DNA from 4 places in the Bacillus sp. JJ664 genome. Region 4 is predicted to be linked to each of the others. Evidence: riboswitches for the same ligand, from Rfam matches in the RefSeq annotation. Region 4 holds a riboswitch; each other region holds the start of a gene.

Region 1 (4,116 bases), on a different contig from region 4:
CAAATGTCGTTCTAACACCTCATATTGGAAATGCAACTTATGAAACGCGTGAAGCGATGTCTGAAGTAGCAGCTAACAATATTATAGAAGTAATAAATGGAAGAAATCCTATTTCTGCTGTAAATGAAGTATTTGTTAAAAACTGATCGGTACAATACTGAGTTAGTATTAATAGAAGATATTTGCCAAAACAAAAAAACTCTTAGTTAAATCGCTAAGAGTTTTTCTGTTGATTACTTATTCACTTACAGGTACTACAGCACCTTCATACTTTTCAATGATGAAATCTTGAATTTCTTTAGAGTGTAATACTTTTACTAATGCTTTGATCTCTTTTTTGTCTTTGTCACCTTCGCGAACTGCAATGATGTTTACATATGGCGATTCTTTACCTTCTAAAGCAATAGCATCCTTCATAGGATTTAAACCAGCATCAATTGCATAGTTTGTATTGATTAAAACAGCATCGCCTTCTTTGTTTTGGTAAACTTTTGGAAGTAAACCTGCTTCAACGTCGGCTTTGAATTTTAAGTCTTTAGGGTTTTCAGCAATATCTTTAATTGTAGCAGTTGTTGGGTCTACGCCTTCAGCAATTTTAATTAAACCTTCTTGTTGTAATAGGCTTAACATACGACCGTGATCAGCAACTGAACTACTCATGATAATTGTTGCACCTTTTGGTAGATCATCTAAGCTCTTATATTTTTGAGAGTAAACACCGATTGGCTCAATATGAATTCCACCAGCATTTTCAAATTTATATCCATTTTCTTTCATTTGTGATTCTAAGTAAGGAATGTGTTGGAAATAGTTTGCATCTAATTCTTTTGATTCTAAAGCTTTATTCGGTAAAACATAATCTTGGAACTTTACGATTTTTAAATCAATACCTTCTTTTTTCAGTAAAGGTTTTGCTTCTTCTAAAATTACCGCGTGAGGTACGTTTGAAGCACCTACTACTAATTCTTTATTTCCTTTTCCATCAGCTTTGTATTCCCCATTACCACATGCAGCTAACGATAAAGCTAATACGCCTGCTCCAAATAAACCTGTAATCTTTTTGAAATTCATGTTCTTTTTCCTCCCTAATTTGAATTAAGCTCTTTTATCTATTTTTGTTGTTATTAAATCTCCAATAAATTGAAGTATAAATACAATGATTAAGATGATGACTGTTGCCACTAACGTTACTTCATTATTTGACCTTTGGTAGCCTTCCATAAATGCTAAGTTACCAAGTCCTCCGCCACCTACAACACCTGCCATTGCTGTATAACCAACTATTGCAATTGTTGTAACAGTTAAGCCTGAGATAATAGCAGGTAACGCTTCTGGAATAAGAACTTTTAAAATAATTGTTAAAGTGCTTGCTCCCATTGCTCTTGCTGCTTCAATTACACCTTTATCAATTTCACGTAATCCGATTTCAACCATTCTTGCATAAAATGGTGCAGCTCCGATAATTAGAGCAGGTAATGCAGCTTTCGCACCAAGCATTGAACCAAGAATAAACATTGTAAACGGAATTAATAAAATGATTAAAATAATGAACGGTATTGATCTGAATATATTTACAAATCCAGCTAAAATCATGTTAACCAATTTATTTTCTAGCAGCTGGTCTTTACTTGTTAAGAATAATAGCAAACCAATAATTAACCCTAAAATAAAAGTAGCTAAAGCTGCTATTACTGTCATAAATAATGTTTCTTGTGTTGCTAAGATCATTGTTTCCCAATCAACATTCGGAAAAAGTTGTGTCATATTACGCTACCTCCACTTCAACTTGCTTTGATTCTAAGTAAGAAATTGCCTCTTTGATGTTATTTAAATCTCCTACAAGTTGAATAGTTAGTGTTCCGTATGACCCTTCAGCGGTTTGAACAATTTTTCCTTGCAAAATATTGATTTCAATATCAAAGTGCTTTACTACTTCAGATATATGGGGTTGATTAGCTTGTCCATTTTTAAATGTAAGCCTATAAGTTGTATCATTCCCATTGGTTTCTATAATTACTTGTTGATTAAATTCCTCATCAGTTCCTCTAATTTGCTTTACAAATTTTTTTGTAATTTCTTGTTGTGGATGAGTGAATACATCAACTACATGTCCTTCTTCAACTACTTTTCCATTTTCCATTACAGCTACTCGCTGACAAACTTTTTGAATAACATGCATTTCATGTGTAATCATAACGATCGTAATACCTAGTTGTTTATTAATACTTGTTAGTAGTGAAAGTATTGAGTCAGTTGTTTCCGGATCTAATGCAGAAGTAGCTTCATCACATAATAAAACATCTGGATTATTTGCTAATGCTCTTGCAATACCAACGCGCTGTTTTTGACCACCACTTAGTTCTGAAGGATAAGCATTTTCTCTTCCCTCAAGCCCAACAAGCTTGATTAATTCCTTCGCACGCTCAACACGTTCCTTTTTTGAAACATTTGCAATTTCAAGCGGGAAAAGTATATTGTCTAAAACTGTTCTAGACCATAATAAGTTAAAGTGTTGGAATATCATCCCGATTTTTTGTCTTGATTTTCGAAGTTCTGCTGATGAACACTTTGTTATTGATTTCCCATTAACGATTACGTCACCATCTGTTGGAATTTCAAGTCCGTTTAGCATTCGTAATAACGTACTTTTCCCAGCACCGCTATATCCGATCATGCCAAAGATTTCACCTGCTTCAATTGTTAATGAAACATCCTTTACCGCGGTTACAGTGCCTTTCTTACTCCTATATATCTTACTTACATTATTTATTTGAATCATTCATGATTTCTCCTCTCAAACATTCTAACAACCCTCTTTTCAATTTTTTGTAAGAGCATACTTTTTTAGTCTTAAAAAACAAAAAAACCTTTCTACTCGCATGAGTAGAAAGGTTTAACATAAAAAGTAAGCCTTTCTCTCATCTCTCAAAGCAATTGCTTTGCAGGAATTAGCACCATTTCAATGACAAGCATTGACGGTTGCTGGGTTTCACAGGGCTCAGTCCCTCCACCTCTCTCGATAAGAGTTAACGTATCAAATATTCGGTTGTTTAATGTAATTTTCATTCTACAAACTTAGACATAAGTTGTCAACAATTTTCTAAAAGTTTTTTCTCATTCTCCACACTCGTATATTGAAAAATTGTTTCAATGAGTAATAATAATCGATAATTCCCCTCGTAAGAAGCGTCATTTAACTTTAATAATAGACCTAAGCGTTCCCTTCCTAAATTTAACGATTTCCAACCATCTTTCGTTAAATTAATTCTTAATTGTGGAATAGCTCGATCTAATATTTCAATAAATGGAGCTTTCTTGCTAAATTTGATATATGATTTCTCATTAAGACAATTTAATTCGATAATTCGATCTTCAATCGGTAAAATTATTTGTAAATATTCCTTATTAATAAATAAATTTCTAGCTTGTCCAACCCACTCCTTAATTTCCATATCGTTTACACCTCTCCCGAATTCTTTAAAACTATTTTCTCATAGATAGATGTAATGTTCTTTACTTTTCGCTCGACAATTACCATGGATAAACACATGTCATTCTACAACTTTCACCTTATTTCCCAAGAAATATGTCAGAAGTTGGGTAATAAAATATAGTCATTGTTGAAACATTTTTTCGTACTTGAGAATGCGTTAGTTGATTACAACTCCAGGTTGCTCGCTTTCCGAGGGGCGAGAGCTGAGCCTCCTCGGCTAGTCCTCCGGGGTCTCAGCTTTCCCGCGTTCCCTACAGGAGAGTCGAGCACCTTCCGTTGTAATCAACTTCTGTCTTTTTAATACTCAACAAGCAAAATTCTTTAAAAAAAGCTTTAAAAAAATAAAAAATGACAACTAATCACTTGTAAATTAGTCGTCATTTTTTATTATCAAGAGGACTTCTCGATCTCTTAATATTCATCGTTTAATATATAGATTATGTTTTTTTAATAAGTCATGTAAGTACGGAACAGATTGGAAAGCGTATATTTTTTGTTTGATTTCTCCTTTGTCGAAGATGAGTAGACAAGGTACACTTTCAATTTTCCAAGCTTGAGCTTCTTGTGTTAGATCATTAATATTTTGCTTTGATAATGGTAAGTTAGGCAGTATTTCATTTACG
Region 2 (4,116 bases), on a different contig from region 4:
AGGATCATTTTCCATAAGTTTCAATCAACTCACAATACCAATTGGATTTTTAGGATTTCTGTTTTTTTTTAGACCAAAGTTAAATGCACATGCCAAACGAATGTCTACTTACTTGGGTGTTATTGCATTAATACTTAACCATTGGATTTTACCATATTCCATTAATAAATGGGAAAGTCGACCAATTATCATCGAACATAAACTTGCTTCAGTGTATACAATTAACCTTCAAGATGAATATAAATTGATTAAGAAAGAACTAAAATTAAAAAATACTAGTTTGATGCTAGAAGATTACGAAGTGAACTATGTGAAGAATGGTAGAATAACAGACTTAAGATGGCAACTAATAGAACAAAATGGAAATGGCTTTAATCTCTATCATATTCAATATGATTCTAGAAAGAATAGGTATCAAGTTATTAAGAGTCCACTAGATACATGGCTCCAATACTCCCGCTTAGTTGATGCTGACCGTTTCTTTGAAATTCTTAATGTACTTAATATTAAAGACACTACTCATTCTAAGGGCGAGTTTTCATCCTATGTTATAAAAACTTTAGGGGAACGAGTTCGTTATGAAGTGAAAAATCAAGATCTGTATATTGTATCGAATGAAAAAATACAACTATTAGATGATGAACAACTACCAGTTGAAGGCTTTTATATTTCAACTTTTGCAATGAAGAAAACAAGTGAAGAAAGAGATAAACAAGGAAATATCACCGGAGAAAGTTTTGAAGGTACCGAAATATCTGATTATCTATTTGATGTAAATATTATTGAATAATAAGATTATAGTAAAAACTTACTATCTCAATTGGAGAATAGATACGATGAGATTATTTTAATCAACTTATATTTTAGTCGAATTAGCTTAAGGACTATTCTATCATCTATCAGTTATAAAATGTAGGATAAATTCAGAACTAATTAATTGACAATTTAATAAATTTTAACTATTATCACTTTATTAATAATAAAGTTGAATGTACATTTATCTTCTTATCTAGAGAGGTGGAGGGACTGGCCCTTTGAAGCCTCGGCAGCAGGTTCTTATGAATACTGTGCCAATTCCAACAAGCACATGCTTGAAAGATGAGAAGAGGGTTTTTAAACTCTCTTCTTTCGAGGAGAGTTTTTTTTGTATATAATACCAACTTATTAGATAGGTAAACTTGGTGATATAAATTGCAAGGGAGAGAATCTAGATGAAATATGGTTTTTGGTTACCGATTTTTGGAGGTTGGTTACGAAATGTAGATGACGAAAATATGCCGCCAACTTTTGAATATGCAAAAAATGTGATTCAATCAGCTGAAAAATGGGGTTATTCAACTACTTTAATAGCTGAATTATATTTAAATGATATCAAGGGACCAGAACATGATTCTCTAGAAGCTTGGTCTACCGCAGCCGCTCTAGCAGCAGTGACAGAAAAAATAGAAATTATGACGGCGATTCGCCCTGGGTTTCATAATCCTGCTGTTGCAGCAAAAATGGCAGCTAATATTGATCAAATCAGTAACGGGAGATTTACGTTAAACGTTGTTTCTGCTTGGTGGGCGGACGAAGCGCGTCAATATGGCGGTATTTTTACAGAACATGATGAACGTTATGCTCGTACCGAGGAGTTTATTGATGTACTAAAAGGTTTATGGACAGAAGAAACCTTCAATTATGCAGGCCAATTTTACGACTTGAAAAACACGAAGCTTGCACCGAAGCCTGTTCAAAGACCTAACCCGATTCTATATGCAGGTGGTGAAAGTGAAAAAGGCAAGCAAACCATTGCAGAAAAATGCGATGCATATGTAATGCATGGTGGAACTGTTGAAGAGATTGAAAGAAAAATATCAGGTATGAAAGCTCGTCGTGAACAAACTGACAATTCACCATTCAGTTCTTTTGGAATGGCTGCCTATGTTATTTGCCGTGATACAGAAGAAGAGGCACAAACTGAGCTTGAAAAAATCACAAATGTGAAGGATTCAAGCGGATATGCTGGATTTAAAGACTTCACTAAAAAGTCACAATTAGAGCAACAAATCCAATTACAGGATTACTCGGTGTCTAATAGAGGTTTACGATCAAATTTAGTAGGGACTCCAGAGCAAATTGCAAATCGAATTTTACAATATGAAGAAACTGGCTTAGACTTATTATTATTACAATTTTCTCCTCAACTTGAGGAAATGGAACGATTTTCAAAAAAAGTTATGCCATTAGTTGAACAAAAACGTAGTTTAATAAAGAGCTAGAAAGGGGTAGTAAAAATGAGTAAAGTATATGTAATTCATGAAAATAGTGAATGGACAGTCCATTTAACAAATAGATTGGAGGAACTTGGTGTTCCTTATGAAGAATGGCATTTAGACGAAGGTACGTTAGATTTATCAACGGAACCACCAGAAGGGATCTTTTATAGCAGAATGAGTGCTTCTTCTCACACACGTGATCACCGTTTTGCGGCTGAATTTACTGCGCAAGTATTAGCTTGGCTTGAAGCACACGGTCGTAAGGTATTAAATGGAACGAATGCACTAAAACTTGAGGTTAGTAAGGTTTTACAATATTTAGAATTAAACAAGTATGGTGTTAAGACGCCAAAAACAATTGCAGCGGTTGGAAAGCAAAACATTTTAAAGGCAGCAGAGAGCTTCGCAGGACAATCATTTATTACGAAGCATAATCGTGCAGGTAAAGGTTTAGGTGTTCAATTATTCCATAGTATTGAAGCTTTAAAAGCTTATGTGGAAGGTCCTACTTTCGAAGAACCAGTCGATGGCATTACCCTTATCCAAGAATACATATTGTCTCCTGAAAGCTATATCACTCGTTGTGAGTTTGTCGGAGGAAACTTTGTATATGCTGTTAAGGTTGATACTTCGGAAGGTTTTGAACTTTGCCCAGCGGACGTATGCCAAATTGGCGATCTATTCTGCCCGGTTGGAGAAGAAGTAGAAGAGAAACCTAAGTTCCAAATTGTTGAAGGATTTGAAGATGAAATTTTAAACAAATATAAAGATGTTCTAGTTAATAATAATATTCAAGTTGCTGGAATCGAATTTATCAGAAATGCTGAAGGTACAATATTTACTTACGATATCAATACAAACACGAACTATAATTCTGATGCAGAAGCAAAAGCCGGTAAATATGGCATGCTTGAATTAGCCTCGTTTTTAAAGAAAACATTAGAGGAAAACTACACGACAACAAAGGCTTAATTTGAAGTAAAATCAAAAACATATTAAAATCTATTTTAAGAAGGAATTTCACTTTTGAAATTCCTTTTTTAATACACATTTATCGCAAGTAAAAACAGGGGGACAATAATGAATGATTCTTATGTTTTTAAACTATTAAATAAAAAATATAATAAATTGTTTGATTTGATTAAGAAGTGTCCTGAAAATAAGAGAGCTATTGTGTCTGAAGGCTTTAAAAATAGTATTCATTGGCAACTTGGTCATATTCTTTTTACTACGGAAAACCATGTACTTCGACTTTCCGAGCAAAAAACGGTTCTACCAGAAAGCTACCAAACATTTTTTGCGTACGGTACAAAACCTCTTGATTGGAAAGAAGAACCGCCTACATGGGAGTTATTAATTGAACAGTTGAGCGAACAGCTTGATTATATTAGCGAAGCTTTGGATGGTAAACTTGATACTGTTGTTAAAGAGAATTTTCTAGAAGCAAATACGATTGAAGATCTACTCATTTATAACGTATCTCATGTATCTGAACATCTTGGGGTCATATTTAGCATGATAAAAGTTATAAATAAATAAAAAGCAAGAGTAGTGAACTCTTGCTTTTTATTAATGACTTGTAATATGATTCTCTGCCATCATCAAGTCGTACTGGTAAGCAGCCTTCGCCAATTCATATCTAACCTTTTTACTTGCTTCAACATAATCCGATTCCTTCACAAGACCAGATAAAGAGAATCGGTTACCTCTGAAATCCACATTCAGTTCGGTAATTTGGTTGAATTTGAAACGCTCAACAGGAACACCGGTTTCATCCCGTAACAGGAATTCACCATATTTCTCGTTGCAAGTTTTTGCAACTTCCTCCATCACCATAAATGCTTCATCTGGATCTTGC
Region 3 (4,116 bases), on a different contig from region 4:
TAAAAGTACTATGTGCATCTTTAACTAAAATGTTGTTGTACCCTTTACTAAAGGCACTTCTTACTGTTGTATCTATGCAAAACTCAGATTGCATTCCGACGATGACTAATTTTTCTATTTGTAGTTTACTCAATTCTTCCTGTAGATTCGTCTGATAAAAAGAATCACATGTTCTTTTTTGCACAACGATATCAGTTGAACGTGGTTCAATTCTCCGATGAATTTCCCAAGTCGATAAACCTTCTTTATATTCAGAGTCGTCTTCTGTATGCTGAATATAAACAATCGGCATATTTACTTCTCTTGCTTTTTCAACTAAGCTAGAAATATTATCTAGTACCTTTTCTTCATTATGTAACTTTAAATCAGGGTAAGTAAACATTGCATTTTGAACATCCACGACTAATAGTGCTGTACGATCATTCATTTTACTGTAATAAGGAGTACATTCCCCCTATTACACTCACCTCCGTCCTTCATTTTTATCACGCTAAATTTGAAAATAATACACAATCATATCATCTTACATATTCATACTTTTTGAAAGAAAATTATATAAAAATGTTTCTAAATTTATTCTTAATTCGTATGACTTTATTAATAGCATAGTCTATGCGATAAAGTATTCCGCTTTTAGAAAGAATAATCTACTAATGATGAAGATAGGAGAAACTATGTGAAGAATTTAGGTTTAACTTTCGGCATATATCCTTTAAGTATAGCTGGTACACCGGTGGGATTAGCTACTGGACCAGCTGATGACTTCGAAAAGATTGTAATTGCAGTAAATGAGCTAAAAGGCAAGTCGAAATCGTTTTTACCACGTACTTATGCAGTCTATATGGGACCAGAGTCAGAGGAGTAAGTATTTGCAGCGATCGATCGTTACAACCGTGCCGGTATACTCTGCGACTTAACAATCGGTTGTTTACAAAATCCGGCAATATCCCTCGAGTACTATTTCAAATTTATTCGTCGAGTGATTCAACTATATGGAACTAGTCTAAACTCATTGCAAATTACAAATGAACCTAATTTATCATTTATGGATGGTTTCAAGCCATATGTAATTGATACATTAATAGAAGGTGTACTGATTGCAAAAAAATCAATTGAAGAATGTAATGTAGATGTCAAAATTGGTTTTGGTTCTGTTCCAGAGGGTGAAAAAACATTACCTAATTTTTGGAAAGACCTTGTTAAGAAGGGTGGCAATGAATTTATCCGGGCAGTTGATTATGTAGGTCATAATTTTTATGTCGATGTTTTTGAAAAACCACTAAATATTAATGAAGTAACCTCTTCAGTAGAGAATTTATTGCAAAAGTTTCGAAATGAAATACTAGCTCTTAACGGCTTTCCTAGCTCTTTACCAATTCGAATAACTGAGAATGGTTGGCCAACAGGAAAGAACCCATTTATCCAATTAGAACGGTCATATGATCAACAGGTTAAAGTTATTGAGACAATCCGTACAATCTATCATATTCATCAGCAGCTCAACATTACTCATTACGAATTTTTTAGACTAAGAGATGCCAATAGTTCAAAAGATGACTTATTTCATCAGTTCGGACTCATGAAAGATGATTATACACCCAAACCAGCGTATTATACATTTAAACATTTAATCGATGAATTAAGCTTAAAATAAAAAAGAGACTGTAACAGCATATACTGTATACAGTCTCTTTTTTAATTAAAGACCAGCTTCAGTTTTTAAAGTTTCTGCTTTATCAGTACGCTCCCAAGGAAGGTCGATATCTGTACGGCCGAAGTGACCATAAGCAGCAGTTTGTTTGTAAATTGGACGACGTAGGTCAAGCATTTTGATAATTCCTGCTGGACGTAAGTCAAAGTTATTGCGAATAACTTCCACAAGTTTTTCTTCTGAAACTTTACCTGTACCAAAAGTATCAATTGCAATAGATACTGGTTTCGCAACACCAATTGCGTATGCTAATTGAACTTCAGCTTTATCAGCTAATCCAGCAGCTACGATGTTTTTCGCAACGTAACGTGCAGCATAAGCAGCAGAACGGTCAACCTTAGTTGCATCTTTACCAGAGAATGCTCCACCACCGTGACGAGCATATCCACCGTAAGTATCAACGATGATTTTACGACCTGTTAATCCTGCATCCCCTTGAGGTCCACCGATTACGAAACGGCCTGTTGGGTTGATAAAGAATTTAGTATTTTCATCGATTAACTCAGCTGGTACAACTGGTTTAATAACAAGTTCTTTAATATCATTTTCGATTTGTTCTTGAGTTGCTTCTGGACCATGTTGTGTAGATACAACAATTGCATCAATACGAACTGGTTTGTTGTTTTCATCATACTCAACTGTTACTTGAGTTTTACCATCTGGACGTAAGTATGAAACTGTTTCATTCTTTCTTACTTCAGTTAGACGACGTGCGATTTTATGAGATAAAGAAATTGGAAGTGGCATTAATTCAGGTGTTTCGTTTACAGCAAAACCGAACATTAAACCTTGGTCTCCAGCTCCGATTGCTTCGATTTCTTCATCTGACATGCTTCCTTCACGTGCTTCTAATGCTTGGTCTACACCTAAAGCTATATCAGCTGATTGCTCATCAATAGAAGTTAATACTGCACATGTATCTGCATCAAATCCGTATTTTGCTCGGTCATAACCGATTTCACGAATTGTTTCGCGAACGATTTTTGGGATATCTACATAAGTAGAAGTTGTGATTTCACCTGCAACAAGTACTAGACCTGTTGTAACTGAAGTTTCCGCTGCTACACGAGCATTTGGATCATTAGCTAAAATTGCATCAAGAATTGAATCTGAAATTTGGTCACAGATTTTATCTGGATGTCCTTCTGTAACTGATTCTGAAGTAAATAAACGACGTTGTGACATTGAGTCCCCTCCTAAATTGAATTGACGGATCTCTTTTTTCTCAACATAAGATTAGAAAAATGTTTTCCTATATCTTATGTTTCCCATTTAAGATAAAGATAACTCAGTGTAAATTACGAAATTGCCATCTGTATTTAAGTTTTGAGCAAAAAAAAAGCCTTCCTCTTATCCATATTGCTTGAGGAAAGGTTTTGTTATTTGCCTTTCGCTCTTATCGTCCAAGACAATAAATTGCCTTGCATCAGGTTCAGCACCTTTCACTTAAAGTGAGGTTGCTGGGCTTCGTAGGGCCTGTATCCCTCCACCTACTCGGGATAAGAGAGTATCCGTATGAAAAGTATCATATTAAAAATAAACTTTCTTGTCAACAATTTTCATCATACTTTAGACACATTTCACCATAAATAAAAAATCATCACACACTTTACATTCATTCCTATTAAATGGGTAATACCTAATAATATCTTTCATACAAGCTATTTAACTCCTTTAAGTATACCGTTTTACTCATTTTAAGATTTTTAATAATTTCGTTACACATTTTACCAACTAATAGTATACACTATTAAAATAAATGTGTTATACTAATTAACGAGATACCTACATGGCAGACAAATTATATTTAAAGGATGGTATTAGTATATGAAGACAGTTGATGTAAATATTGAATTGAATGAATTACTTTCAAGTAATCGCATGTATAACCAACTTAGCGTTTCTGAGCTAGTTGAAAAAGTTCTAACAAGACAAGAAGGTATTCTAACGTCAACGGGGGCAGTTAGTGTATCAACGGGAAAATATACTGGCCGTTCACCAAAAGATAAATTTATAGTAAATGAAGCATCTGTTGAAAACTTAATTGATTGGGGAGCAGTAAATCAACCAATCTCTTCAGATGTGTTTGAAAAATTATATAGTAAAGTACTTACTTACTTAAAAGATAGAAACGAATTATTCCAATTTAAAGGATTTGCTGGAGCTGACACTGGATATCGTTTACCAATCCAAGTTATTAATGAATTTGCATGGCATAATTTATTTGCTCATCAGTTATTCATCCGCCCTACTGAAGAAGAATTACTTACACACCAATCAGAATTTACAATTGTTTCTGCTCCAACTTTTAAAGCTGATCCAGTTGTAGATGGTACGAACTCAGAAGCATTCGTTATTATTTCGTTTGAAAAACGTATTATTCTAATCGGTGGTACTGAATATGC
Region 4 (4,116 bases):
TGTTAAGGTAATTCCCGGTACTTCATAATGAATAAAATCTGCATTCTTTTTACTAATTAATGGCATGATGCCAATAAATATTGGTTGATTGATATGTTTTGTAGATTCATACAAACGATCGATTGTTTCTAAATCATAAACAGGCTGAGTTAAAAAGTAATCTGCACCTGCTTCAACCTTCTTTTCTAGTCTTTTAATAGCTGCATCCATTTTTCTTACATTTGGATTAAATGCAGCAGCGACTGAAAATCTTGTTCCGTTTCCTAAGCTTTTTCCAGAATACAATCTACCTTCATTCATTTCTTTGATCATGCGAATAAGTTCAAACGAAGCAACATCATATACCGATGTAGCACCTGGGAAGTCTCCTACTCTTGCCGGGTCACCAGTAATTGCTAATACTTCATTTAAACCTAAAGTCGATAACCCCATTAAATGTGATTGAAGACCAATCATATTTCGATCTCGGCAAGTTAAATGAGTTAGTACTGGAATATTTAAACGTTGTAACATGGACGCAATGGCTACATTAGAAATCCTTGGTGAAGCTAACGGGTTATCTGCTAATGTAATCGCATCTGCTCCTGCATTATTTAAAGCCTTTGCCCCTTCAAAAAATCGTCTAGTTTGTAACGTTTTTGGTGGATCTAGCTCAGCGATGATAGTAGTTCTCTGTTTTGCTTTTTCAGCTAGCGTTTCATTTTTTTGTTCAGGTTGCTTTGGTATTTTAATTGTAATCGTTCGATTGTTGACTACTTTTTTTGTGACAGGCTTTAAATTATCTATTTTATTGCGTAATGCGGCAATGTGTGCGGGTGTTGTACCACAACAACCACCAATCAAACGAACGCCTTGTTCAATAAAAGGTTTTGCCATATCTTCAAAATATTCTGGATTTGATTTATATACGTATTTCCCTTCTTCATACAAAGGAAGACCTGAGTTTGGAAAAGCCGATAAAAATCCTTTTTTCGGTAAAGCAACCGTATTTAATGATTCAATCATATGCAGTGGACCTAAATGACAATTGATTCCGACTACATCCGCTCCTAAATCTACTAATTTCGGGAGAATTCTTTCTATATATTGGCCACTTTGCATAACACCGATTTCTTGTAATGTCACTTGGGCAATGATTGGAATGTCCGTGCGTTCTCTAAGTAAGGTAACAGCATCATATAATTCATGTTCATCATAAAAGGTCTCAAGCATGATGCCATCTACACCTTCTTCAAGTAAGGCAGATGCTTGTTCTAACAACATGATTTCTCTTTCTAACGGTGTTGCAAAAGTTGACCCGATGTATTTCATACCACCAATTCCACCTAGAATTAGTGCTCTTCCTTTAGATGCTTCTCTGGCATTTCTGACAGCCATTTGATTGATTTGTTTAACTAATTTTTCCAATCCATGCTGTCTTAGTTTCCCAGCATTTGCTCCATATGAATTTGTTTGAATGACCTCTGCACCAGCATTAATATATTGTTCATGAATATGGATAATTCGATCTCGTTCAGTAATGTTTAGTTCTTCAAAACAACTATGTAATCCACCAGAATATAACAGAGTCCCCATAGCTCCATCACCTAATACAATTCCGTTACTTAATTTTTCCAACAGTCCCACTCGATCACTTCCCTTACATACAAAAATAAAAACGCCATTCTTTCTAAATGAAAGAATGACGTTATCTACAATCCACGCCTTATCTCTCATGTTAAAAACATGCTGGATTTAGCACTTTTTAGCTAAAGCTAAAGTTGCCGGGTTTCAAAGGGCCAGTCCCTCCACCACTCTCGATAAGGAATATTCAGTTATTTTTAATATGACTAGTTTACTATACTTAACCAATTAAAGAAACATATTTTATGAAAATTTGAAAAATGGACACAATTTACTATTTTTCGATTTATCTAGTTTACATAATAATATTATTTGTAATAATAATGTGCCAATGCAAGTAGAGGATATATATGTTGATAACTATGGTAATGAATATCAAAACCACCTGGTAAGCCTAGACCTGTTGGATAGTTTAGTTCTTTTGCGGTTTTATTTTTTTGTGACAGTAAATATTGAATACCTCTTTTAATCACATCATTATCTTTATCTAAAATCGTTAATAATGCATCAACTGCCCATGCCGTTTGACTAGGTGTACTATATTTTAACGGTACATAACATTTTTTTATAGCTGAAAAACCTGACTCTCCCCATCCTCCATCATCATTTTGCACACTTAAGAGCCATTTAGTTGCCTTTTGAAGTGCTTCATGATTTTTGGAAACGCCAATTGATCTTAAACCAGTAATAGCCGCCCAAGTTCCATAAATATAGCAAATTCCCCATCTACCATACCAGCTACCATTTTTTTCTTGATTATTTAAAATCCACTTTATCGTCTTTTTAACCTGTTCATCTTCTGGCTCAACTGTTGTATAGTTCCCAATAAATTCTAAAACACGACCCGTCAAATCTGCGGTCGATGGATCAATGATGGCATCCTTGGCATTTTCTATTGGCAAATATGTTAACCATTTATTTGTTACATTTTTTTCAAATGCGCCCCATCCACCATCATGATTTTGCAAGCCTAATAAAAACTGAATCCCTTTTTGCCATTTTTCAAGTTGTGTTGGGTCTAACATAGCACTTCTTGTTAATGCTCTTAGTGCTGCACTTGTATCATCATTATCTGGAATAAATGAATTAACTTCCGAAAATCCCCAACCCCCAGGGCTGATTTTTTTTGCATGCTTCGACCAATCACCTTTTAAGACTTGCTGTTTTTTATTTAAGTAATCAACGGACTTTTTAATTGATGTATCTGTCGTGGGAACACCTGCTTCTTGTAATGCATAGGAAAGTAGCGCTGTATCCCAAACCTGTGAGGGAGAATTTTGAATATGAATACCATCTTCTGTTTCAAATGAATATGAGATTAAACCACTTAATGCTTGTTGGATTTCAATTGAACTAATTTTGTATCCAAGTGCTAATAATGCATAAATTAGATAAAATGTTGAACTAGCGTAGCTATAAAATGTACCGTTTGTTTCGATTCTTTCTAATATAAATTTTTCTGCTTTCTCATATCCTTTATCATGAAAATATAGCGGATATGAGGCAAGCTTCTTACCCTCTTCTACTAAAAAATGAAAAAATGTATCTCTCTCATCATCAAACCACTCTATCTCTTTAGTAGCATTTAGATAATCTAGATTAATTGGCTGATTTGATTTCATTATATATCGTTTGTTAATACATATTATCATTGGGGTTAAATGAACTCGGGCATAACTACTTAGTTCAAATAAACTGAGAGGAAAACTGTCTGGGAGTAGAAAGTAACTCATCGGAAAATGAAAGAATGATGGATATTCAATGAATCCATGTATGGCTAGTATCATTTTTGTCATGAAATGTACTTTTCCCAGTCCACCGTTAGAAATTATAAATTTTTCTGCCTTCTTCATATTTGGATGGTCTTTTTCAAATGTTTTAGAAACTAATAATGCAACATATGCTTGAACTGTCGCGGATAGATTGCCACTTTTTTCATCTTCATATAATTTCCAAGAGCCATTTTCTTCTTGTAACTTGATTAACCTTTTTGCAATTTTTTCACATAACACTTTTTCTTTATCTAATAATGCCAAATCATTTAATAGAATGAGCATAAAGCAATCTGTCATAATTGAACCTTCAAAACAATATTCCCAAGACCCATCTGCTTTCTGATCTTTTCTTAATATATTAATGCGCTCATTTACATTTTGAATAACTTCTTTATCGAGGTTCATCAGTTTCACCTCAAATCTTTACATATTTAAGTTTGATGGTATTTATCCATTCTACTTTTCTTTTCACTTGATTCACCTTCAATGTCAACCAATCTCTTATTCTTCACTTTAATTTCAGAAATTAAGCTTAAAACAAATACAAATAGACTCAAAGGGAACACAATGATTTTATAGCCAAACAATGTAAAAGCAGGAAGAATATCTAGAAAATAACCTAAGGAAAATAAAACAATGACTAGTAATATATTAACCCCAATTACAGTGAGTAAAGCTTTAAATGCTGAGTTTAAGTTAATTGAATACTTCAAAATGA

What was found. A riboswitch is a leader RNA that binds a small molecule or an ion and turns the genes downstream of it on or off. The one in region 4 is predicted to bind S-adenosylmethionine.
Region 1: it holds a riboswitch for S-adenosylmethionine, as region 4 does, so the genes downstream of both, V7056_RS01940 (methionine ABC transporter ATP-binding protein) here and V7056_RS04480 (bifunctional homocysteine S-methyltransferase/methylenetetrahydrofolate reductase) in region 4, are expected to answer to the same signal.
Region 2: it holds a riboswitch for S-adenosylmethionine, as region 4 does, so the genes downstream of both, V7056_RS18755 (LLM class flavin-dependent oxidoreductase) here and V7056_RS04480 (bifunctional homocysteine S-methyltransferase/methylenetetrahydrofolate reductase) in region 4, are expected to answer to the same signal.
Region 3: it holds a riboswitch for S-adenosylmethionine, as region 4 does, so the genes downstream of both, metK (methionine adenosyltransferase) here and V7056_RS04480 (bifunctional homocysteine S-methyltransferase/methylenetetrahydrofolate reductase) in region 4, are expected to answer to the same signal.

The regions. Positions count from the first base shown of each region.
Region 1 is NZ_JBALMS010000011.1:33,178-37,293, forward strand. It holds gene V7056_RS01925 (2-hydroxyacid dehydrogenase family protein) at 1-146, shown strand, start outside; gene V7056_RS01930 (MetQ/NlpA family ABC transporter substrate-binding protein) at 238-1,071, opposite strand; gene V7056_RS01935 (methionine ABC transporter permease) at 1,096-1,764, opposite strand; gene V7056_RS01940 (methionine ABC transporter ATP-binding protein) at 1,766-2,779, opposite strand; SAM riboswitch class I at 2,916-3,026, opposite strand; gene V7056_RS01945 (hypothetical protein) at 3,090-3,452, opposite strand; gene V7056_RS01950 (thioredoxin family protein) at 3,912-4,116, opposite strand, start outside.
Region 2 is NZ_JBALMS010000156.1:3,548-7,663, reverse strand. It holds gene V7056_RS18760 (hypothetical protein) at 1-790, shown strand, start outside; SAM riboswitch class I at 1,003-1,105, shown strand; gene V7056_RS18755 (LLM class flavin-dependent oxidoreductase) at 1,212-2,261, shown strand; gene V7056_RS18750 (ATP-grasp domain-containing protein) at 2,277-3,230, shown strand; gene V7056_RS18745 (DinB family protein) at 3,339-3,797, shown strand; gene V7056_RS18740 (mechanosensitive ion channel family protein) at 3,828-4,116, opposite strand, start outside.
Region 3 is NZ_JBALMS010000050.1:29,462-33,577, reverse strand. It holds gene V7056_RS08975 (cysteine hydrolase family protein) at 1-427, opposite strand, end outside; gene V7056_RS08970 (hypothetical protein) at 677-865, shown strand; gene V7056_RS08965 (hypothetical protein) at 1,013-1,654, shown strand; gene metK (methionine adenosyltransferase) at 1,700-2,896, opposite strand; SAM riboswitch class I at 3,105-3,217, opposite strand; gene pckA (phosphoenolpyruvate carboxykinase (ATP)) at 3,539-4,116, shown strand, end outside.
Region 4 is NZ_JBALMS010000027.1:10,619-14,734, reverse strand. It holds gene V7056_RS04480 (bifunctional homocysteine S-methyltransferase/methylenetetrahydrofolate reductase) at 1-1,626, opposite strand, end outside; SAM riboswitch class I at 1,703-1,806, opposite strand; gene shc (squalene--hopene cyclase) at 1,932-3,803, opposite strand; gene V7056_RS04470 (hypothetical protein) at 3,830-4,111, opposite strand.